2 linked regions of the Microbulbifer sp. A4B17 genome follow. The protein of the gene in region 2 interacts with the protein of the main gene of each other region in a pairwise test. Links are inferred from orthologs where the notes say so. Each region holds a gene or a part of one and is shown on either strand. Other genes may lie near its edges. The genes, in order: uvrD and lpdA.

Region 1 (11,501 bases), 1.2 Mb from region 2 along the record:
CCGATTTGTACCTCAACAACATCGACACCATTGCCGTTACACATCTCCAGCTCTGACTGCTTGATGCGACGGGAAGCACCCGTGATATCTGCCGTGCTTTCACCAACACCCTGGCAGAACAGCTTCATACCACCACCAGTGCCAGTGGACTCAACTACCGGAGTTTTAAACTGGGTAGCGCGGCTAAAGCGCTCCGCCACAGTAGTAGTAAACGGGTAAACAGTAGAGGAACCGACAATACTAATATAGTCGCGCGCAGCCATGGCTACCTGTGAAGTTGCCAGGGTCAAAGCTGCCAGAGAAGTCGCCAGAATTTGCTTGTTCATTGTGTAACTCCGATGAGTGTTTATATTTCACGCGGCGATGCTAGGAACAACGGGTGACGATTCTATGAATAAAAGATTACAAAAAGGTTACAGCTGTATTTTTACCCTGCTGGTATGAGGGAGGACAAAGGGTTAACCTTCAAGCAACATAAATAACAATAAGATGTAAAGAGAGAAGCCCCCAATGCGTTATCTGCTGTTCGGTGCGCAGGCACTTGAGCGCCTGACCAGTCATACGGGGCAACTGCTGTCCTGGTTCACCTGGGCCATGGTCCTGTTACAAAGCTTTGTTGTGGTGATGCGTCACGGCTTCAACACCGGCTCTATCGCCTTACAGGAATCTGTGATTTACCTGCACGGTGCCGCCTTTATGCTGGGGCTGGCATATGCACTACAAACCGACTCCCATGTCCGAGTGGATGTTTTCTACCGCAGGATGAGCGCCCGGGCCAAAGCCTGGATCAATGCAATTGGCTATCTGGTGTTCCTCTTACCCGTCTGCGCCTTTCTATTTATAAGTAGCTGGCACTTTGTACTGAATAGTTGGTCAGTTTTTGAAGACAGTGCAAATGCCGGTGGCCTACCGGGAGTGTTTTTACTGAAAAGCCTGATTCCTCTATCTGCCGTCACTCTGGCCCTGGCGGGACTGGCCCAATTTATTCGTGCACTGGTGCAATTGATGCTGCCCCAACAACAGCCCACCCCAATGTCATCATCAAAAACAGTATTGAAGCAGGTAGAAGGGGCCGAAGTGTGATTGAGCTAATTCCCTTTCTGATGTTTGCAGCCGTCTGTGCCCTGCTTATGTTCGGTTACCCTGTAGCTTTTACTCTCGCAGGTACAGCCTTGCTATCAGCGGGCCTGGGTATTGTGTATGGCCTATTCGATGCCGAGTTATTGCGCGCCTTCCCCGATCGCCTCTACGGCATTATGCAAAACGGCACTTTGGTTGCCGTTCCGTTATTTGTGCTTATGGGAGTGATACTTGAGCGAGCCAAGATTGCCGAGGATTTGCTGGTTAATCTGAGCAAAGCCTTTATGGGCGCCCCCTCGGGACTCGCCATTTCCGTGGTTGTAGTGGGCGCACTACTCGCCGCCAGCACTGGCATTGTCGGTGCAACTGTAGTCACCATGGGGCTGATGTCACTGCCCACCATGTTAAAAAACGGCTATTCCCCCAAACTGGCCACCGGCACTATCTGTGCCACCGGTACCCTCGGGCAAATTATCCCCCCCTCTATTGCCTTGGTTCTACTGGGTGACACCCTCTCCAATGCCTACCAACAGGCACAACTGTCTGCAGGTATTTTCAATCCCAAGCCGGTCAGCGTGGGGGATCTGTTTGTGGGGGCAATTATTCCCGGCTTACTGCTGGTGGCCGCCTATATCATTTATCTATTATTTATCGCCCGTCGCCCCAAACCCACGGAGACCAGTGAGCCTCCAGAAGTGGATAAGGCCCAACTGATTCGCAGCCTTTTGCCCCCGATTGCCTTAATGCTGATTGTGCTTGGGTCAATCATCGTTGGCGCTGCCACCCCCACGGAAGCAGCAGCCGTCGGCGCGCTGGGGGCGGCGTTACTGGCATCCAGTCGCGGAGCTCTAAGCTTTAAGCGCGCCGGGGAAATCGGCCGCAGTACACTTCAGGTCTCGGCAATGGTTTTCGCCATATTGATTGGCGCTTCATTATTTTCTCTGGTATTTCGCGGTTACAACGGCGAAGAGCTGGTGACAGGATTTTTCCACAGCCTGCCCGGGGGGGTAATCGGTGCGACACTGTTGGTGATGCTGGTAATCTTCCTGCTGGGCTTCATCCTCGACTTTATCGAAATCACCTTTGTAGTGGTACCAATTGTGGGCCCGGTACTGCTGGCAATGGGCGTCGATCCGGTGTGGCTCGGCATTATGATTGCCATCAATTTGCAAACCTCTTTCCTAACGCCTCCATTTGGGTTTGCTCTCTTTTACCTGCGCGGGGTGGCCCCCAGTTCTGTGGCCACATCGGCCATCTATCGCGGGGTAGCGCCTTTTATTGCCATCCAACTTTTACTGCTGTGCCTGCTGGCGATATGGCCGGCCCTGGCCACTTGGTTGCCGGGGGTGGTTCAGCAACAGTGATCTGCGACATGTGGAGAGCCGTCCATAGACTGAGAGGCAGCACCAACGGCCAAAAACGCGTCTACGGCCGACTAAAGGCCGAAATTTATTCTGGTCAATTACTGGTCAAATTGTGCTAGAATGCGCCACCATTCCAGTAGTGGAAACCAATAACTCTAACAATCTGTGAGTACCCGATGTCCGCACTGTCAGCTCTCGATGAAGATCCGCAACCCACAGGCACGCTAACCCTGCAAACCCTGGCTATGCCCCGCGATACCAATCCGCAGGGGGATGTTTTTGCCGGTTGGCTGATGTCGCAGATGGACCTCGCTGGCGCCATTCTCGCGCAAACCATGGCGCGCGGCCGTGTCACAACTGTTGCGGTGGGCAGCATGGTTTTCCTGCGCCCGGTTCCGGTTGGCTCAACAGTCAGCTGCTATGCGGAAGCCATTGAAGAAGGGCGCTCCTCGATTCGTACCATGGTTGAGGTTTGGCTGACGCGGGTGGATTCCGGTGAGCAGGTCAAGGTCACCGAGGGTGAGTTTGTATTTGTCGCTATCGACGATGCCGGCCGTACCAGACCGCTGCCCTGATTGTAGGTTTCGAGTTTGCCGGCTGTAGTGCAACACAGCCGGCAATATCATCGGCCCAGTAGTTGGCCGCTAATCTTCCTTTAACTCTCTCGCCTGGTAGTAAGCCTCTTCACTGATCTCGTGGTAGGGCTTCACATCCCGTTCAAATTCCTTAAAGGCTTTGTAAACACGGGCAAACTCCGGGTCCTGCTGCGCCGTCTCCTGCATAATTTCGTTGTTGATCTTCTTCAGGTGAGACAGAACATCCTCCGGCAAGCGCTCCACTTTTACCCCGTGCTCTTCTACCAGCTCCTTGAGGGCCCGGTTATTACGTGCCGTATATTCGTCCAGCATATCCTGGTTGGCTTCGCGGGCGGCGACCCGCACTATTTCCTGCAAATCAGCAGGCAGTTTTTCGAATGCCTTTTTATTAACGATAAATTCCAGGATAGAGCCCGGCTCATGCCACCCTGGGTAGTAGTAATACTCGGCGACCTGGTGGAAACCAAAAGCGAGATCGTTGTAAGGGCCCACCCATTCGGTGGCATCAATCACTCCAGTCTGGAGGGCGGTGTAGAGTTCTCCACCGGGAATGGTCACCGCAGTGCCGCCAGCGCGGTTTAAAACCTCACCACCCAGGCCAGGAATACGCATCTTTAGGCCCTTTAAATCCTTCACCGACTTGATCGGTTTGTTAAACCAGCCCGCCATCTGTACACCGGTGGAGCCCCCCGCAAGTGGGATCAGGTTAAAGGGCTCGTAGATCTCCTCCCAGAGTTCGAGACCACCACCGTGGTGCAACCAACCATTCATTTCCTGGGCATTCAAGCCAAAAGGCACCGCGGTAAAAAACTGGGCAGCAGGCACCTTGCCTTTCCAGTAATAGGCCGCGCCATGCCCCATCTGCGCGGCGCCTTCCGATACAGCACCAAATACGCCAAGGGCAGGCACCAACTCACCGGCACCGTACACTTTGATCCTGAGACGCCCGGCTGACATCGCCTCGACTTTCTTGGCAAAACGCTCCGGCGCACTGCCGAGGCCAGGGAAGTTCTTGGGCCAGGTAGTAACTAATTTCCACTCGAACAGCTCTTTATTACCCTCTGCGGAAAAGTGCTGGGCAGGACCCATTGCTGCACGGGAAGCTACCAGGGCGGCGAAGGTAATGGCGAGCAGGGCTAAGAGCCCGAGAATGATGGCCGGGTACCAATTGAGTTTTTTCATTGCTACTAATTTATCGTTATTTTTGTATTGTACAAATTATCGGCAGACGCTTTGGTCGCCATCTTAGGTCTTCAGGGGAGGTCCTCTGTGATTTGACCCTGGTATTTTGAATGGATTCCCGCTACCGCTGGAATCCATTCACCACCATCTAACTTTCAATTCTGCATGTCTCTCAGTACCGACATGCTCCGGCACTCAGTATTTAACGCTCAGTGCCAGCTCAAGCCATCACTTAAAGCGGCTGCAACTTGGCCATTGAAAGTATCAGCCTCTTGTCGCCAACATCGTCAAAATTAACCAGCACCCGCATTCGAGGACCCGTTCCCTCAAACTCAATGACAGTTCCTTCACCAAACTTGGCATGGTCCACTCGCCCTCCCAGAACCAGCGGGGGCAAATCATCGAAGTCTGGCGCCGGGTCGGAAAACTGGCCTACCTTGCCGTAGTCCGCCTGATAGAGAGGGCGGGAAATTTCGGTCTTCAGGCGCACTTCTTGTACAAACTTGGACGGAATTTCGCCGATAAAGCGGGAAGGGCTGTTATAGGTTTCGCTGCCAAACAGACGCCGGTTTTCCGCGTAGGTAATGTATAGCTTGCGCATGGCGCGGGTGATACCCACGTAGCAGAGGCGTCTCTCCTCCTCCATGCGGCCGGGCTCCTGCGCCGACATCTTGTGGGGGAACAGGTTTTCTTCCACACCCGCCATAAATACCAGGGGAAACTCCAGACCTTTGGCGGAGTGCAGGGTCATCAGCTGGACGGCATCCTCAAACTCATCCGCCTGGCCTTCACCGGCATCAAGGGCAGCGCTGTCGAGGAACTGGTTAAGAAGGGGAATTTCCTCCTCATCTTCCTCTCCCTCGGGCAGGCCTGCACCGGTAAAGCCGCGACAGGCAGTGACCAGTTCCTGCAAGTTCTCCACCCGTGTTTGGCCTTTCTCGCCTTTCTCTTTGCCGTGAAACTCCAGCAAACCGCTGTTTTCGATCACATCCTCAGCAATAGCATCCAACTCTTTATCTTCTGCATTCGCTGCCAGCTGGTTAATCAGGTCCAGGAAGCTCTGCAGGGCATTGCCGGCGCGAGCAGCCAATACCCGTTGCTGCAACATCAGCTTGGCCGCCTGCCACAGGGAGCAGCCCTGCTCCCGGGCATAAGAACGCACCATCTCTACAGTGCGCGCACCGATGCCACGGGTGGGCGTATTCACCACTCGTTCAAACGCAGTATCATCATCGCGGTTGGTAATCAGGCGTAAATAAGACAGGGCATTCTTGATTTCCAGGCGCTCGTAGAAGCGCTGGCCGCCATAGATACGGTAGGGCACCTGCTCGCGCAAAAGCCCCTCTTCAAGTACCCGGGATTGGGCATTGGAGCGGTAGAGGATAGCGATGCTGTCGCGGCGATTACCGTCGCGCACCCAGTCATTGATGCGCTCGACAATAAAGCGCGATTCATCCTGTTCGTTGTAGGCCGCGTAGACGGCGATGGGCTCACCCTCTTCGCCCTTGGTCCACAACTCCTTGCCCAAGCGACCACTGTTATTAGCGATCACCGCATTAGCCGCGTTCAGAATGGTGGAGGTGGATCTGTAGTTCTGCTCCAGTCGCACCGTCTGCACTTCTCGTAAATCTGTGGAAAAGTGCTGGATATTCTCGATCTTGGCACCGCGCCAGCCGTAGATGGACTGGTCATCGTCACCCACGGCGGTGATATGGCACTGCTCACCGGCAAGTAGGCGCAGCCAGGCATATTGAATCGTGTTGGTATCCTGGAACTCATCCACCAGGATATGGGGGAAGCGCCGTCGGTAGTGGGCCAGAATAGCGTCGTTATTCAGCCAGAGCTCGTGGGCGCGTAGCAGCAGCTCACCGAAATCCACCAATCCACCGCGCTGACAGGCCTCTTCATAGGCGAAGTAGATTCGCACCATGGTCTGCAACCAGGGATCGGCGCCGGCATTGATATATTGCGGACGCAGACCTTCATCTTTCTGCGCGCCAATCCACCACTGGGTTTCACGCGGTGACCACTTCTTATCATCCAGCCCCAGATCTGCCTGTATCCGCTTGATCAGGCGAAGCTGGTCATCGGAATCCAGAATCTGGAAATTCTGCGGCAACTTGGCTTCTTGCCAGTGAGCCCTGAGCAGGCGGTGAGCCAGGCCGTGGAAGGTGCCCACCCACATGCCAAAGGTATTCACCCCCAGCAGCTCTTCGATACGGGCGCGCATCTCGCGGGCCGCCTTGTTGGTAAAGGTTACCGCCATAATGGAGTAGGGCGAGGCGCCCTCCACCTGCATCAGCCAGGCGATGCGGTGTACCAGCACCCGGGTCTTGCCCGAGCCGGCACCGGCCAGAACCAATTGATTGCCGGGCGCGGCAGCTACTGCTTCGCGCTGGGCGTCGTTGAGGGGGTCTAAAATCTGAGATACGTCCATGGGCGAAGATTGTACCAGAGCTGATGCACAAGACCTGTGTAAATAAACAGGATTTTGCCCTGCCTGACAATGTAATGTCGCTCGCCAGCGGAGGGCACAGCAGCTAAACTGCGCCAACTGGCATAGAGAAGGAAGTCCTGTGAAACCGGCGGAAGTAACGCAACGAATCAGTGAACAACTGTCATCCATGCGCAAATCAGAGCGCAAGGTGGCGGAGTATATTCTCGCCAACCCCGATGAAATCATTCATATGCGTATCGTCGACCTGGCCACTGAAGCCCAGGTGAGTGAACCTACTGTGGTGCGCTTTTGTCGCGCCGTGGGCTGCTCCGGATTCCAGGAGTTCAAGCTGAACCTGGCGCAGCAGCTGGCTTCCAGCCCCAGCTTTGGCCAGATTGCGGTTACGGAAACGGACACCATTGCCGAGTACAAGCGCAAGGTTTTCGACTCCACGGTGGATACCCTGCTGAAAGTTCGCGATAGAATTGACGACCGCGCCCTTGAGGCCGCAGTCACGGCAATGGCCGCCTCCAAGCGGGTGGAATTCTTCGGTTTTGGTGCCTCCGGTGCTGTCGCCGCCGATGCCCAGCACAAGTTCTTCCGCCTGCAACTGGCCACCGCCGCCCACTCGGACCACCACATCCAGAATATGTCGGCCATGTCCATGCAACCGGGAGACGTAGTCGTGGCTATCTCCCAGAGCGGTCGCACCAAGGCGCTGCTTCGCTCCATGAGCATGGCAAAAGAGCAAGGTGCTCTGGTGGTTGGCCTGGCGCCCAGCGGCTCGCCGGTGGCACAACAAGCCAGCATCCCCCTGGAAGTGGATGTGGAAGAAGATATCGAGATCTACACACCGCTGTCCTCACGCATTGCTCACCTGGTGGTGATTGATGTGCTCGCCATCGGTGTAGCCCAGCGCAAAGGCCCTCAGCTACAGGAGCACCTGTTGAAACTGAAGCAGGGACTGTACACATTGCGGGAAGACAAGCACTAAACTCCCACTTATCCAAGGTGGGCACTGGATAGTTGCCCGCCCGTCTCCACCATAGCCTTTTCCCGCCAATTGCGTTTTCGGGGAGATCCCTCCAGGCTGTACCAGAGCAACAAGATGACATCCACCGCTTCGACCACGGAAGACAAAGCACCGCGCTGGCTGGTGGTGTGGCTTGCCGCCCTCGTTTCCCTGACACCTTTTTCGATCGATAGCTACCTGCCCGCAATTCCGTCGATGGCTGCAGCCCTGGATACAGAAGTTGAGCGGGTGCAGTACTCGGTATCCAGCTTCCTGCTGGGCTTTGCCCTCGGGCAGCTGTTTGGCGGGCCGCTATCGGATCGCTGGGGGAGGCGTTTGGTAGGAACTATCGGCCTCAGCATTTATATGGTCAGCTCCCTGTTGGTCCTGTTTACCGATCATGTAGACCAACTGATTATCCTGCGCTTTTTCCAGGCGGTCGGCGGCGGCTTTGCCACAGTGATCTGCGCCGCCATAGTGCGCGACCTGCACAGTGGCCGTGAAGCGGCAAAAATAATTTCCTTGATCAGCACCATCATGCTCATTGCACCGCTGATCGCCCCGGTGATCGGTTCTGCATTGCTAGCCGTGGGCGGCTGGCAGAGTATTTTCGTCTTTTTGTTACTGTACGCTCTGGCAATGCTCGTATTAGTGCAGCTGCTACTGCCGGAGACCGTCTCCCGCTTTACCCGAGCGCGCCGTCAGTTAATGCCGCTAAAGTCTCTCGTAGGCAGCTACGGCCAGGTTTTGCGCAACCCCCGCGCGATTGGGTTCCTGATTGCACAGGCCTGTGTCAGCGGTTCGATGTTTATCTACATCACCACCGCGCCCTTTGTGTTTATGGATTATTTCGGTGTTAGCGCGAATCAGTTTCCGCTGTTTTTCGGTATCTGCGTGCTCGGACTAATCTTTATGGTTCAGGTGAATATCCGCCTGCTGAACTTTTTCGAGCCGCGCAATATCCTCTTGGCGGGTATTGCCTTGCAGTTATTGGGGTGCGGACTGTTAGTTCTGGGTACCATGACCGGGGTTAAAGAGTTAACCCTGTGGATGATTCCACTGGTTTTGGTAATGAGTTCCATCGGAATTACCGGGCCCAACGCCGCCGCCTGTTACCTGGAGTTTTTCCCGAAAATCAGTGGCAGCGCTAATGCACTCTATGGCGCCACCATATTTATCACAGGGGGTATATTGGGTGGACTGGTAAGCAGCCTGCATACAGGAACCCTGACACCTATTGCAGGATCAATGGCAGGTTGTGCCTTTGTGGCACTGCTATCCGCACTTTTCCTGGCCAGGGCACGCAAACCGATAGAATCAGATATACCGGCTAGCCGGAGGTTTACCCCACGTTAATTGAGGCTTTTTTATACAGCTTCCAACCCCTCTTCTTGAAGGGCCCGCTGTACTGCTGGCCGCTCTTCCATGCGCTTCTGGAAAGCCTGAAGCTGGGGCCAACGTGACATATCAAACTGCTGAAGCTTCAACCACCGCGAAAGCACATACAAGTAAGCATCGGCAACGCAGAAACTGTCCCCCATTAAATAGTCCTTATTCAGGCACCCCTCGATATAATCAAACCAGTGGATTAGCCGCTCCCTGGAGTACTCTTGTTCCTTCTCTGTACCATTCCAGAAAAGTGGTCTGAATAATTTATGGACCTCTGCGCTGAGAAAATTCAGCCACTCCAAGACCCGGTAGTGGGCCAGGGTACCCACCGCTGGCGCTAACTGTGCATCGGGTTTTTGCTCCGCCAGAAACTGAACAATCGCAGGACCTTCAGTAAGCACTTCACCCCCCTCAAGTTGCAGTGCGGGTACATATCCTTTTGGGTTTATCCTTGTGAAGTCGTCGCCGTTTCCCAGCTCGTGGTTTTTTAAATTGACCTTCTGCAGTTCCAGATCAATACCCGCCTCACAAGCGACTATATGAGGTGATAGAGAACACACACCCGGTGCATAAAAGAGCTTCATGGTGATCCCCTGGGGTAATAGCCCATTTCTCAGCAGTATAGGCGCAGATTAGTTTTTCCCGACAACACCTCAAGTGCTACAGATTTAACACCCTTAATCCCGCTGATGCAGAAATCTATTTACCGCGAATCCAATGATCCAGACTGAAGCGACCGGCACCGGCACAGGTGAGAATCAGGAAACCACCGGCAATAGTGATGTTTTTCATAAAGTTGGTCATCTCAGCCGCATCACCCGGGGCCAGGTGTATCAGAAAAGCTGAGGCAAGGCAGAAAAGGAAGAGGATAAAAGCTGAGATTCGGGTGAATATCCCCAGTAGAACTGCGAGCCCGCCCACCAGCTCTACTACGATCACCAGTGGCAGAATGAAACCGGGTATGCCCATGGACACCATGAAGTCTTCTGTCATTTCGTAGCCGCCAATTTTATTCCAGCCAGCACGAATAAAGATAAGCGACATCAGAACCCGGCCAACCAGCTTTGAGGTGTCGCACAATATCGGATGATTCACTACCACTTCCTCGATCTACATTGCGCATTGATGGGTATGGACTCACAAATAGTGTAGACACTGTCGCAGCATTTCCTGGTGTCGACCGAGGCTTCCTTTACCCCTAAAAGGTCAAAAGCTCCTTTTGGCGCAATAATCATCCTTTTATTTTTAATTACATGTGGAACTGTACTAACAGGCTGCGGAAAAGTAACGAAATGATATTTAAAAAGCTAAGGCATTTATGAGCTTTTTGTGGGGAGAGGGATGAAATCCGCTTGAACGCAAAAATGAAAAATGCAGTTGTGTGGTGCTCATGAGCCGCTACAATTGCGCGCCCATATAGAGGGAGTTGGCCGCTTGTGCCCGCGTGGTCCGCCCCAGTGTAATCCTGTTGCCCCATATCCATCCCAAGGAAATTCGAGCAGCCTCTGCACGACTACAATAACGGCACGCTTACCACCATATAAATTGCCGCAGGGGCGCTCCCCGATACGGCGTTAAACCACCCGAGAATTTTTCAGCGCTGGAGTCCACACACGGCATGGAAGTTTATTACACCTTTTGTTTTCTTGCCGCCGTATCAGTATTTCTGGGCTTCCTGAATCAATACGTATTGCGCGCTCAAAACACGATTGCCATTACTGCTGGCGCCCTGGCTTTGTCACTACTGGTCACCGCACTGGGTAAACTGGGGGTGGTGGAGCTGCGCACTTGGGCAGACCAGCTACTCCCTCTGCTCAACCTTGAGGATATCCTGCTTAAGGGAATGCTCGGGTTCCTTCTATTCGCCGGCAGCTTACATATCGACCTGCTGGAACTGCGCAACCAGAAACTCGAAATCGGTCTTCTCGCCATTGTCGGCACCCTGATTTCCACCTTTTTAGTGGGAGCACTGCTGTACTGGTTCCTGATGCTGATCAATATGCCAGTGGCATTTGTTTACTGCCTGTTATTTGGTGCGCTGATTTCGCCTACCGACCCTATCGCCGTACTGGCAATTATGAAAAACCTGAAGGCCCCGGAGCAGGTTTCTATCCAGGTGGAGGGTGAGTCCCTGTTTAACGATGGCTTCGGCATCGTAATTTTCGCGGTGATATACGCCCTCGCTTTCGAGGGCGGACAACCCACGGTGCCGGCAGTGGCAGAACTGTTCGCCGTTGAGGCTCTGGGAGGCATTCTGCTGGGACTGATCATTGGTGGTGTTTTCCACTGGGCCATTTGCTGCACCAATGATCACAGCCTGGAATTGATGCTGACCATGGTTATTCCCACCGCCGGTTTCTCCCTGGCCAATGTCCTCGGCGTCTCCGGTGCCTTGGCGATGGTGGTGAGCGGCATCATTATCGGCAACTTTACCCGCGAAC
Region 2 (11,399 bases):
CTCGATTAAACGGAATTTCTGGCCTGAGTACCTGTCTTTAGGCCTCCCATCCAGCTTGAGCTACATCGGTGTATCACTCACATCTATCGCTGTAATTTTCAGTATCCAGGCCTGGAGCAGTACCAACTACGATACAACAGTGGGGGCCTACGGCATTACTACCCGAATCATGACCTTTATTTTCCTGCCTCTTCTCGGATTAAGCCAGGCATTTCAAACCCTCGCAGGCAGTAACTTTGGTGCTAAAAGCTGGTCCCGTGCCGACAGCAGTATCAATATAGCTTTGACAATAGCCTTTTCTTATTGCCTGGTATTACAGCTTGGCGTGCTATTACTAAAAGACACTTTGGGAGCCCTGTTCGTCAGCGACCCGCAAATTATTGCAGAAGTTGCACGTATCCTGCCGATGATGACGCTTGTCTACTTTTTGGCGGGACCATTGATGATGATCAGCACATTTTTCCAGGCCATTGATGATGCCAAACGTGCAGCTATTCTCGGGGTGACAAAAACCTATATTTTTGTACTGCCATTAATTTTGATTTTACCGTTGATATTTGGTGAAGTGGGGATCTGGTATGCAGGACCAGTTGCAGAACTGATGCTGCTTGTTTTAACAGCTTTTGTACTTTATCACCGTAGTCGCAACCAGGGGAATAAATATGGTTTATACACTTCCCGGGTATCTGCTTAAGTAAATTCTTTGCCGGAATTCGTAGCTGCTGATTACCTCGATTAAAAATTCAGTTAAGATTTATAAATTGAAGGGAGTCTTTGACTCCCTTTTAAAGTTACGTCTCCCGCCTCTTAGCCCAAGGGGCCAGCAAAAGAACGGGGCAAGGTCTGACGATTGCCATCATAGAGGTATGAAAGCATATCCAGATCCCCAGCACTGGGATTCCAGGTAGAACTATTCACCTGATTGGCCGATATTTTACAACCGCCATCATGGGTATTACTGACAACTCCCAATGCTCTTGCCTGATCGTCATACATCATTATAGAGCTTCCATCGAAAGCAGAATTATGTGTTAAGAACCGGGATAAAGTCTGGACGCGGGTTTGCTTTTGCAGGGAGTCCAGTGTGTTCTGCACGGACATAGGGGCATCGGAACGCATATGCTCATGGGCAAGACCGAGAGTATGCCCTATTTCATGGGGAAGGGAGGCTATAGAAGCCCTGTTAGTTCGCCAGGCCACGCCGCAGTATTGATCAGTTTTATTGGTAAACCCGACTGTCGCACTGTTACGGTCATCTTTAATCGTTACCACTCCACGTCCAGCCGCATTAACCTGTAGAAATTTAACTGCAGCAAACCTGAATTTTCGATAAATACAAATCTCCCAATGTGACATTGCCTTTTTCACTGAACTGATATATCCGGCATCCAAACTAGAAGGCACATAATATTTCACAACACCATTTGGCCAAACCCCACCAACCTCCTCATTCCTGCCTAAGGAAAACCCGCCAAAATTTATCTTGTAGGATATTTTTCGAATATTTTTATCTACAGCTAACCCCATACTGCCACACCCCTCAAAATTAGTTTCACGATTAACCTCGAAGAAAATAGACACTGCAGTACCATGCACAACAAGTCAAAGGCCGGATGGAGGGACAAAAAATTAAAAAAGGAAATAAATCACAAAAAAATATTCACCTTAGCCACAAGCAATAAACCACACCAATAAAGCACACTGAATTACGCCCAACAAATAAAGCTAAAAATTCCTTACATAGCGGGAAGTTAATTTATCTAAAAAACAGGAGCAGTAAAAAAAACAAATAGAAAAGAACTTTCAGCTACAGGAAGAAAAATTAAAAAATCAAGAAATTTGCAAGCACTATGAAAATGTAAAGATTGGTAAAAGACAGAAATATAATAAATTATATCCCAACCTTATCCAGATCACCTGAACTGTTTTCAAGCATAAAAAAAGCCACCCAATGGGTGGCTTTTTTGAAAACTAAAAGTTGGCAATTACTTACCAGCCAGTAATTTCCTTCAGGGCGTCGCCGATCTGAGCCAGGGAGCGCACGGTTTTAACACCAGCGTCTTCCAGAGCAGCGAACTTCTCGTCAGCGGTGCCTTTACCACCAGAGATAATCGCGCCCGCGTGACCCATACGCTTGCCGGGAGGAGCAGTTACACCAGCGATGTAGGAAACTACCGGCTTGGTAACATTTTCCTTGATGTAAGCAGCTGCTTCTTCTTCAGCAGTACCACCGATCTCACCGATCATAACGATTGCTTCGGTCTGCGGATCGTTCTGGAACATTTCCAGGATATCGATGAAGTTGGAGCCCGGAATGGGGTCACCACCGATGCCCACACAGGTGGATTGGCCAAAGCCGTAGTCGGTGGTTTGCTTAACCGCTTCATAGGTCAGGGTACCGGAACGGGAAACGATGCCCACTTTACCCGGCTTGTGGATGTGACCCGGCATAATACCGATCTTGCACTCACCCGGAGTGATAACACCCGGGCAGTTCGGGCCGATCAGGCGTACGCCCAGCTCATCGCACTTCACTTTAGCGTCGAGCATATCCAGAGTCGGGATACCTTCGGTAATACAAACAATCAGTTTGATACCTGCGTTGGCCGCTTCCAGGATGGAATCCTTACAGAAAGGCGCAGGTACGTAGATTACAGAAGCTTCAGCACCGGTTTTCTCTACCGCTTCTTTAACGGTGTCGAATACTGGCAGGCCCAGGTGAGTCTGGCCGCCTTTACCCGGAGTTACACCACCAACCATCTTGGTGCCGTAAGCAATCGCTTGCTCGGAGTGGAAAGTACCCTGGGAGCCGGTGAAGCCCTGGCAGATTACTTTAGTGTCTTTGTTAATCAATACTGACATGATTATTTACCCTCCGCAGCTTTAACCACTTGCTGAGCCGCATCGGTCAGGCTGGTCGCCGCGATAATGTTCAGGCCGCTGTCGCTCAGCACTTTCGCACCCAGGTCTGCGTTATTACCTTCCAGACGCACAACAACCGGCACTTTAACGCCAACTTCTTTTACTGCGCCCACAACGCCTTCGGCGATCATGTCACAGCGAACGATACCACCGAAGATATTGATCAGTACGGCTTTAACGTTCTCATCAGACAGGATGATCTTGAACGCTTCAACAACGCGCTCTTTGGTCGCGCCGCCGCCAACGTCCAGGAAGTTAGCGGGCTTGCCGCCGTGCAGGTTTACGATGTCCATGGTACCCATGGCCAGACCAGCACCGTTTACCATACAGCCGATGTTGCCATCGAGAGCTACGTAGTTCAGGTCGAACTTGGCAGCGTGCGCTTCACGGGAATCTTCCTGGGAAGGATCGTGCATTTCGCGCAGATCAGCGTGGCGATACAGGGCGTTGCTGTCGATTACCACTTTGGCGTCCAGGCAGTGCAGGTTGCCTTCGGTGGTGATTACCAGCGGGTTGATTTCCAGCAGGGCCAGATCTTTTTCTTCGAACATCTTGGCGAGGCCGAGGAAGATCTTGGTGAACTGCTTAACCTGGGTCGGGTTCAGGCCCAGTTTGAAAGCCAGCTCACGCGCCTGGTAAGGCTGAGCACCTACCAGCGGATCGATGGTAGCCTTGAGGATTTTTTCCGGAGTCTCTTCCGCTACTTTCTCGATCTCAACGCCGCCTTCGGTGGAGGCCATGAAAACGATACGACGGGTGGAGCGGTCAACAACAGCGCCGAGGTACAGTTCTTGATCAATGTCGGTGCAGCTTTCAACCAGGATACGGGAAACCGGCTGGCCATTTTCGTCTGTTTGATAAGTTACCAGACGCTCGCCCAGCCACTTCCTGGCAAACTCTTCAATTTCTGCCTTGGAATCTACCAGCTTTACACCGCCAGCCTTACCGCGGCCACCAGCGTGTACCTGGGCCTTTACTACCCACTTATCACCGCCAATTTCGTCAGCCGCTGCTACTGCCGCTGCCGGGGTTTCCGCTGCAATGCCTTTGGAAACCGGCAATCCGTATGCCGCAAACAGTTGTTTGCCCTGATACTCATGCAAGTTCATAGTCAATACCAATTCACATGTGAAATGTGTTTATTAATTGCAGATCTCTCTGCACCTGAAAGACAAAACTCAAAATTTCCGTCGTTGCAAATTCTGAATTCCGTAAATGAAACCGGGGCGCTAATTAATCAATAATTAGTGCCCCGACATCGAAAAATATTCTTACTTGCGCTTCTTGCGATTTACGGTATGGATCGCATGACCATTCACGCCCAACGCCGCTTCTTTCACGGTCTCAGACAGAGTCGGGTGTGCAAATACAGTCATACCGATATCTTCAGCGCTGGAACCGAATTCCATCGCGATCGCCACTTGCTGAACCAGGTCTGCGGCAGACGGGCCAACGATGTGGGCACCCAGTACGCGGTCAGTTTCCGCATGAGCAATGATTTTCACAAAGCCCTGGGTATCGTTGGCGGCCATAGCGCGACCATTGATAGCAAACGGGAAGCTGCCTACGTTGTAGGGCTCGCCATCGGCTTTCACCTGTTCTTCAGTGCGGCCAACCGCAGCGATTTCCGGGTGAGTGTAGATAACGTTGGGGATCACGTCGTAGTTCATCATCGGTTTCTGGCCGGCGATGCGCTCGGCAACCACAACACCTTCTTCTGAGGCCTTGTGCGCCAGCATTGGGCCGCGTACCACGTCACCAATCGCCCATACGCCCGGAGCAGAAGTCATGCACAGGTCGTTGACATAGATGAATCCACGCTCGTCCATCTTCACACCGGCATCTTCAGAAAGAAGGCCTTCAGTGTAAGGGCGACGGCCAACGCAGACGATCAGCTTGTCGAAAGTTTCCTGGTGCTCTTTACCATCTTTGTCCTGGTAAGTAACAACCACTTCCTCGCCTTTCACTTCGGAGCCGGTTACGCGGCAAGCGAGGCGGATATCCAGGCCCTGCTTCTTGAAGATTTTCTGGGATTCTTTGGCAACCTGCTGATCCATAATTGCCAGGAATTTATCCATCGCTTCCAGAACAACCACTTCGGAGCCCAGGCGGTTCCATACGGAGCCCAGCTCCAGACCAATTACGCCGGCACCGATAACACCCAAACGCTTTGGAGTTTCAGTGAATTCCAGAGCACCAGTGGAATCGACAATAATTTTGTTGTCTACCGGAGCGGGCGGAATATTTACCGGTACAGAACCGGAAGCCAGAATGACGTTTTCGGCTTCGTAGACGGTGCTGTTGCCTTCGTCGTCAGTCACTTCCACTTTCTTGTTAGCCAGCAGCTTGCCGGTGCCGAAAATGGAGGTCACTTTGTTAGCTGTGAACAGGCCAGCTACACCGCCGGTCAGCTTGTTAACAATCTCGCCTTTGCGCTCGATCATCTTGCTCACATCCATCTTGATCTTGCCGACTTCAATGCCGTGCACGTCGAGAGCGTCTTTGGCCTCGTGGTACTTCCAGGAGCTGTCCAGCAGTGCCTTAGAGGGGATACAACCTACGTTCAGGCAGGTGCCGCCATTTACGTATTTACCTTCCTTGTTTTTCCACTTTTCGATACAAGCGGTTTTCAGACCCAGCTGAGCGGCACGGATGGCAGCGACATAACCACCAGGACCGGAGCCAATTACGATTACGTCAAATTTTTCGGACATGATCAGTTCCAGATATTTCTAATGCAGTGTGATCGAGGGGGCCCTTAGGCCCCTGGACTTATTTTTTAAACTTCGAGCAAGATACGCGCTGGATCTTCGATCATTTCCTTGATCGCCACCAGGAAGCCAACAGCTTCCTTACCGTCGATCAGACGGTGGTCATAGGACAGCGCCAGGTACATCATCGGCAGGATTTCCACCTTGCCATTCACCGCCATCGGGCGCTCCTGGATTTTGTGCATACCCAGAATTGCGGTTTGTGGTGGATTCAGAATCGGGGTGGACAGCAAGGAACCGAATACACCACCGTTGGTGATGGTGAAGGTACCGCCAGTCATCTCTTCGATAGACAGTTTGCCATCGCGGGCGCGAACACCCAGGTCGCGGATATTGTTTTCCATATCCGCCAGGCCCATGTTCTCCGCATTGCGCAGAATCGGCACAACCAGGCCTTTCGGAGAGGAAACCGCTACACCGATATCCTGGTAACCGTGGTAAACGATATCGTTACCGTCGATAGACGCGTTCACCGCGGTGTAGCGCTTCAGCGCTTCTACTGCAGCTTTTACGAAGAAGCCCATAAAGCCCAGACGAGTGCCGTTGTGGGTCTTCTCGAAAAGGTCTTTGTAGTTCTTGCGCAGGTCCATAATCGGCTTCATGTTCACCTCGTTAAAGGTGGTGAGCATGGCGGTGGACTGGGAAGCGTCCAGCAGGCGCTCAGCGATACGCTTACGCATACGGGTCATAGGAACACGCTTCTCTACGCGCTCACCCGGAGCAACCGCAACTTCAGCAGCAGCGGCGGCAGGTGCAGCAGCGGCAGCCGGCGCAGTGCCCGCTTTCATTACGTCTTCCTTGAGAACGCGACCACCCTTGCCAGTGCCTTCAACACCCGCCAGATCTACGCCCTTCTCAGCAGCCATTTTCTTGGCAGATGGCATAGCAATTTTGTCGCCAGCCGCAGGAGCAGCCGCTTCGGCAGCCGGAACTTCTGCTTTTTCTTCTGCGGGGGCAGTGGCTGCGCCAGCGCCCGCTTCAAACTTGGCAATCACCTCATTGGAGAGGACGGTATCGCCCTCACCCTTGATGATTTCAGTCAGGGCACCATCGGCAGGTGCAACAACTTCCAGCACAACTTTATCGGTTTCGATATCCACGATCAGCTCATCGCGGGACACAGCTTCACCGGGTTGTTTATGCCAGGTGGCGACAGTTCCGTCCTGAACAGATTCAGGGAAAGTTGGCGCTTTAATCTCGATCGTCATTTTTTCTGTTTCCTGAGATTGACTCTTCACTTATTACTGCCGCCGGTTATTTGACGGTCAGCGCCTCGTTGATGAACTTATTCTGTTCTTCAAGGTGCGTGGACATATAGCCCGCCGCAGGTGCTGCGGATGGGGCGCGGCCCACGTATTCCAGATCCAGCTTCGGATGGGTTTCCGACAACAGGCGACGCAAGTGGTGCTGGCTGGAGTACCAGGCGCCCTGATTCATGGGCTCTTCCTGACACCAGGCAACACTCTTGATCTTCTTGAATGCGGAAACCGCTTCCACAAACTCTTCGTCCGGGAATGGGTACAGCTGCTCGATTCGTACGAACGCCACATCTTCCTGCTCGCGCTCCATACGGGCTTCCAGCAGGTGGTAGTAAACCTTGCCGGAACACAGAACCAAACGCTTCACTTTGTCTGGATCTACGCCCTGGTCCTGGATCACGTTGTGGAAACGACCCTCAGCCAGCTCTTCCAGGCTGGAGGTTGCCAGCTTGTGGCGCAGAATCCACTTCGGGCTCATGATTACCAGAGGACGACGCATGGGGCGCACAGCCTGGCGACGCAGCAGGTGGAAAATCTGCGCAGGGGTAGTGGCGTTACACACCTGGATATTGTGTTCGGCACACAGCTGCATAAAGCGCTCAAGACGTGCAGAGGAGTGCTCTGGGCCCTGGCCTTCGTACCCGTGCGGCAACAGCATTACCAGGCCGCACATTCGGCCCCACTTGTGCTCACCGGAAGTAATGAACTGGTCGATCACAACCTGGGCACCGTTGGCGAAGTCACCAAACTGAGCTTCCCACACCACCAGAGACTTAGGTGTAGTGGTCGCATAGCCGTATTCAAACGCCAATACCGCCTCTTCAGACAGCAGCGAGTCGTAAATATAGAAAGGCGGCTGGTCTTCGAACATATGCTGCAAAGGCACATAGCTCTGACCGTCTTTCTGGCTGTGAATCACCGCGTGACGATGGGAGAAGGTACCGCGACCCACATCCTCGCCAGTGAAACGGACCATAAAGCCGTCTTCCAGCAGTGTGCCGTAAGCCAGGGTTTCCGCCATACCCCAGTTCAGAGGCAGGGCACCGCCGGCCATCTTGCGGCGGTCTTCATAGATTTTGGAGACCTGGCGCTGCATCACAATGCCATCGGGCACATTGGTCATGCGCGTGGCGACATCCTGCAGTTTCGGCAATGCGTAGCCAGTATCTGCGGGCTCGTTCCAGTCGTGGCCCAGGTAGGGGCTCCAATCCACAAACATGGAGGAGTCGGGCTTCTTCACAAGACCGGTAGCAACGTCTTCACCGGCATCCAGTTTGTCGCGGTAGTCGTTAGCCAGCTTGTCTGCGGCAACCTTGTCCAGGATGCCCTCGCCCACCAGCTTCTCGGAATAGAGCGTGCGGGTAGTCTTGTGCTTGCGGATGGTCTGGTACATCAGCGGCTGGGTACCAGAGGGGTCATCGGTCTCGTTGTGGCCGCGACGACGGTAGCAGACCAGGTCGATAACGATATCTTTCTTAAATTCGTAGCGGTAGTCCACCGCTAGCAGCGCGGCCAATACGACCATTTCCGGGTCGTCGCCATTTACGTGCAGCACCGGCGCATCGATCATCTTAGCGGGATCGGTGGAGTACTCAGTGGAGCGGGCGTCTTCGCGCTTGCTGGTGGTAAAGCCCACCTGGTTATTCAGTACGATGTGCACAGTACCGCCGGTGTAGTAACCGCGGGTCTGGGACATCTGCAGGGTTTCCTGCACAACACCCTGACCAGCAAAAGCCGCATCGCCGTGGATGTTGATCGGCATTACCTTCTCGCCAGTTGCATCTTTACGGCGGTCCTGGCGGGCACGCACGGAACCAACAACAACAGGGGCACTGATTTCCAGGTGCGAAGGGTTAAAGGCCAGCGCCAGGTGAACTTCACCACCGGGAGTCATCACATTGGAGGAGAAGCCCTGGTGGTATTTCACGTCGCCGGAAGTATCGAGAGTTTTCTTGCCTTCAAACTCCTGGAACAGGTCCGCCGGATTTTTACCGAGGATATTGACCAGGGTATTCAGGCGGCCGCGGTGGGCCATACCGATCACGACTTCCTTCACCCCGTAAGTGCCGGAGCGACGGATCAGAGCGTCCATCATCGGGATCAGGCTCTCACCACCCTCTACACCAAAGCGCTTGGTGCCGGGGTACTTGGAGTCCAGGTGGCGCTCCAGACCTTCAGCAGCAGAGAGACGCTGCAGAATTTCAATCTGGATATCGGTGCCGAAATTGGCTTTGGACTGGCTGCGCTCAAGACGCTGCTGGAACCACTGCTGCTCTTCCAGGTTGGAGAGATGCATGATCTCAGCGCCCAGGTTGCCACAGTAAGTGCGCTCCAGGCCCTCGACAATTTCGCGCAGGGTTGCTTCTTCTTTGCCGAGAAACAGGCTGCCGGTATTAAAGGTGGTGTCGAAGTCACCTTCGGTCAGGCCGTGGTAGCTCAACTGCAGGTCAGGCACCTGCTCGCGGGCCATCAGCCCCAAGGGGTCGAGGGTCGCTTTTTTATGGCCGCGATGACGGTAGGAATCGATCAATTGCAGAACTTTAATCTGCTTGCGCTCGTGCTCGATATTGGCAGAGCCTGCCGCACCGGGAGCCGCTACCGGGCGCGCGCGATGCTTGCTGAGCAGCTCAAAGTGCTGGCGTACAGCAGCGTGGGAAACATCACTGCTGCCTTCAACGCGGGGGAGGCTGTCGAAATAATTGCGCCACTCCTCGGGGACACCGTTGGGGTCGTGCAGATAGGTCTCGTAAAGCTCCTCCACGTAGGCAGCATTGCCCCCGGAGATATGGGAGCTACGCCACAGCTGCTCCATGGTACTTTCGTGCATGTTGATGCCTACCTCAATTGCAGTGTGCTGATCTTCTCTTGAGCCACTGCGCTTTCCTTTCACTCACAAAAGGGGAGGCGCACAAAGCCACCTCCCCTTTTCAGTTTTTTGCCGGTTAAAACCGGCTTTTGTCATTTGCTTGGCACCCTACCTGGCACCGGGTTCACAGAACGCGAACCCTTAGCGGGCCGATAATCGGCCGCAACATCCCCTTACACGGCACGGGTCAGCAGCATATTGCGGATATGGCCGATCGCACGCGTCGGATTCAAACCTTTCGGGCAGACATTGACACAGTTTTGAATACCGTGGCAACGGAAAACACTAAAGGGGTCATCCAGATTTGACAGGCGTTCATCAGTAGCCAGGTCGCGGCTGTCCGCCAGGAAGCGGTAAGCCTGCAACAAACCAGCCGGGCCGATAAACTTGTCCGGGTTCCACCAGAAAGACGGACAAGAGGTGGAACAGCAGGCACACAGGATACATTCGTACAGACCATCGAGCTTCTCGCGGTCTTCAGGAGACTGCAGACGCTCAATAGCCGGTGCTGGTGTATCGTTCTGCAGGTACGGCTCAATCTTCTTGTACTGCTCGTAGAACTGCTCCATATCCACGACCAGGTCGCGGATAACCGGCAGGCCCGGCAGAGGACGCAGAACCAGTTTACCCTTGGGGGCAGCTTCAGACAGTGGCGTAGTGCACGCCAGACCATTGCGACCGGAAATACTCATGCCGTCTGAGCCACAGACTCCCTCACGGCAGGAGCGACGGAAAGACAGGGTCGGGTCTTCGGCTTTCAGCAGCTCCAGAACATCCAACACCATCAGGTCCTTGCCCTTGGTGTCCAGTTCATAGTCCTGCATGTAAGGCGCTTTATCGGTTTCCGGGTTGTAACGGTAAATGCTTACTTTCAACATACTCTATTCCGCTCCCGAATCAGTAAGTCCGAGCTTTCGGTTCAAAGGCTTCCATAGTGTTAGGCGCGAAGTTTACCGCACGCTTGCCAACACGTTTTTCCGCAGGGAAATACATAGAGTGGCACAGCCAGTTTTCATCATCGCGCTCCTGGAAGTCCTCGCGGGCGTGAGCACCACGACTTTCTGTTCGAGTCTCTGCGGCAACCGCAGTGGCCTCGGCAACTTCCAGTAAGTTCTGCAGTTCCAGTGCTTCAACACGGGCAGTATTGAAGGCTCGGCTCCGGTCGTCGAGGCGTACATTTTCAATACGCTCGCGCAGATCTGCAAGTTTCTTCACGCCTTCAGCCATAAAGTCGCCGCGGCGGAAGACACCAAAATGGTTTTGCATCACACCCTGCAGCTCTTTGCGCAGGTCCGAAGCCTTCTCACCGGTCTCGTTGGTCTCCAGGCGATTCAGGCGAGCCATTGCGGCTTCGAGATCGGACTCTGAAGCTTCGCGGTGCTCGATACCCTCACGCAGGGATTTCTCGATAAACAGACCGGAAGCGCGACCGAACACCACCAGATCCAGCAGTGAGTTACCACCCAGACGGTTAGCACCGTGTACAGATACGCAGGCAACCTCACCACAGGCGTAGAAACCATCGATAATCTGGTCGTTACCGGCAGCGTCCTGAGTCAAAGCCTGACCGTGAACGTTAGT

The links.
Region 1: the proteins of lpdA (region 2) and uvrD interact in binary tests that used the Escherichia coli proteins (3 or more experiments, as listed by UniProt). The link is inferred for Microbulbifer sp. A4B17 from one-to-one orthologs.

Annotation. Positions count from the first base shown.
Region 1 is NZ_CP029064.1:4,971,664-4,983,164, forward strand. Bases 4,058-7,052 are described here. They hold uvrD (DNA helicase II), read right to left. Parts: upstream 6,660-7,052; coding sequence 4,455-6,659; downstream 4,058-4,454. Other genes in these bases: BTJ40_RS21830 (TRAP transporter substrate-binding protein), read right to left, coding at 4,058-4,222; hexR (transcriptional regulator HexR), read left to right, coding at 6,799-7,052. Also shown: BTJ40_RS21810 (PstS family phosphate ABC transporter substrate-binding protein), read right to left, coding at 1-326; BTJ40_RS21815 (TRAP transporter small permease subunit), read left to right, coding at 511-1,083; BTJ40_RS21820 (TRAP transporter large permease subunit), read left to right, coding at 1,080-2,444; BTJ40_RS21825 (acyl-CoA thioesterase), read left to right, coding at 2,630-3,019; more of BTJ40_RS21830, read right to left, coding at 3,089-4,057; more of hexR, read left to right, coding at 7,053-7,653; BTJ40_RS21845 (multidrug effflux MFS transporter), read left to right, coding at 7,768-9,027; glutathione transferase GstA, read right to left, coding at 9,039-9,644; BTJ40_RS21855 (DoxX family protein), read right to left, coding at 9,760-10,155; BTJ40_RS21865 (sodium:proton antiporter), read left to right, coding at 10,679-11,501. UniProt on the Escherichia coli protein: A helicase with DNA-dependent ATPase activity. Unwinds DNA duplexes with 3'-5' polarity. Translocates on single-stranded DNA with 3'-5' polarity. Initiates unwinding more efficiently from a nicked substrate than double-stranded DNA.
Region 2 is NZ_CP029064.1:3,795,109-3,806,507, forward strand. The notes cover bases 3,416-6,308. They hold lpdA (dihydrolipoyl dehydrogenase), read right to left. Parts: upstream 5,637-6,308; coding sequence 4,194-5,636; downstream 3,416-4,193. Other genes in these bases: sucC (ADP-forming succinate--CoA ligase subunit beta), read right to left, coding at 3,416-4,031; odhB (2-oxoglutarate dehydrogenase complex dihydrolipoyllysine-residue succinyltransferase), read right to left, coding at 5,702-6,308. Outside these bases: BTJ40_RS16690 (MATE family efflux transporter), read left to right, coding at 1-694; BTJ40_RS16695 (M12 family metallopeptidase), read right to left, coding at 808-1,581; sucD (succinate--CoA ligase subunit alpha), read right to left, coding at 1,990-2,862; more of sucC, read right to left, coding at 2,865-3,415; more of odhB, read right to left, coding at 6,309-6,901; BTJ40_RS16720 (2-oxoglutarate dehydrogenase E1 component), read right to left, coding at 6,948-9,779; BTJ40_RS16725 (succinate dehydrogenase iron-sulfur subunit), read right to left, coding at 9,992-10,696; sdhA (succinate dehydrogenase flavoprotein subunit), read right to left, coding at 10,716-11,399. UniProt on the Escherichia coli protein: Lipoamide dehydrogenase is a component of the glycine cleavage system as well as of the alpha-ketoacid dehydrogenase complexes.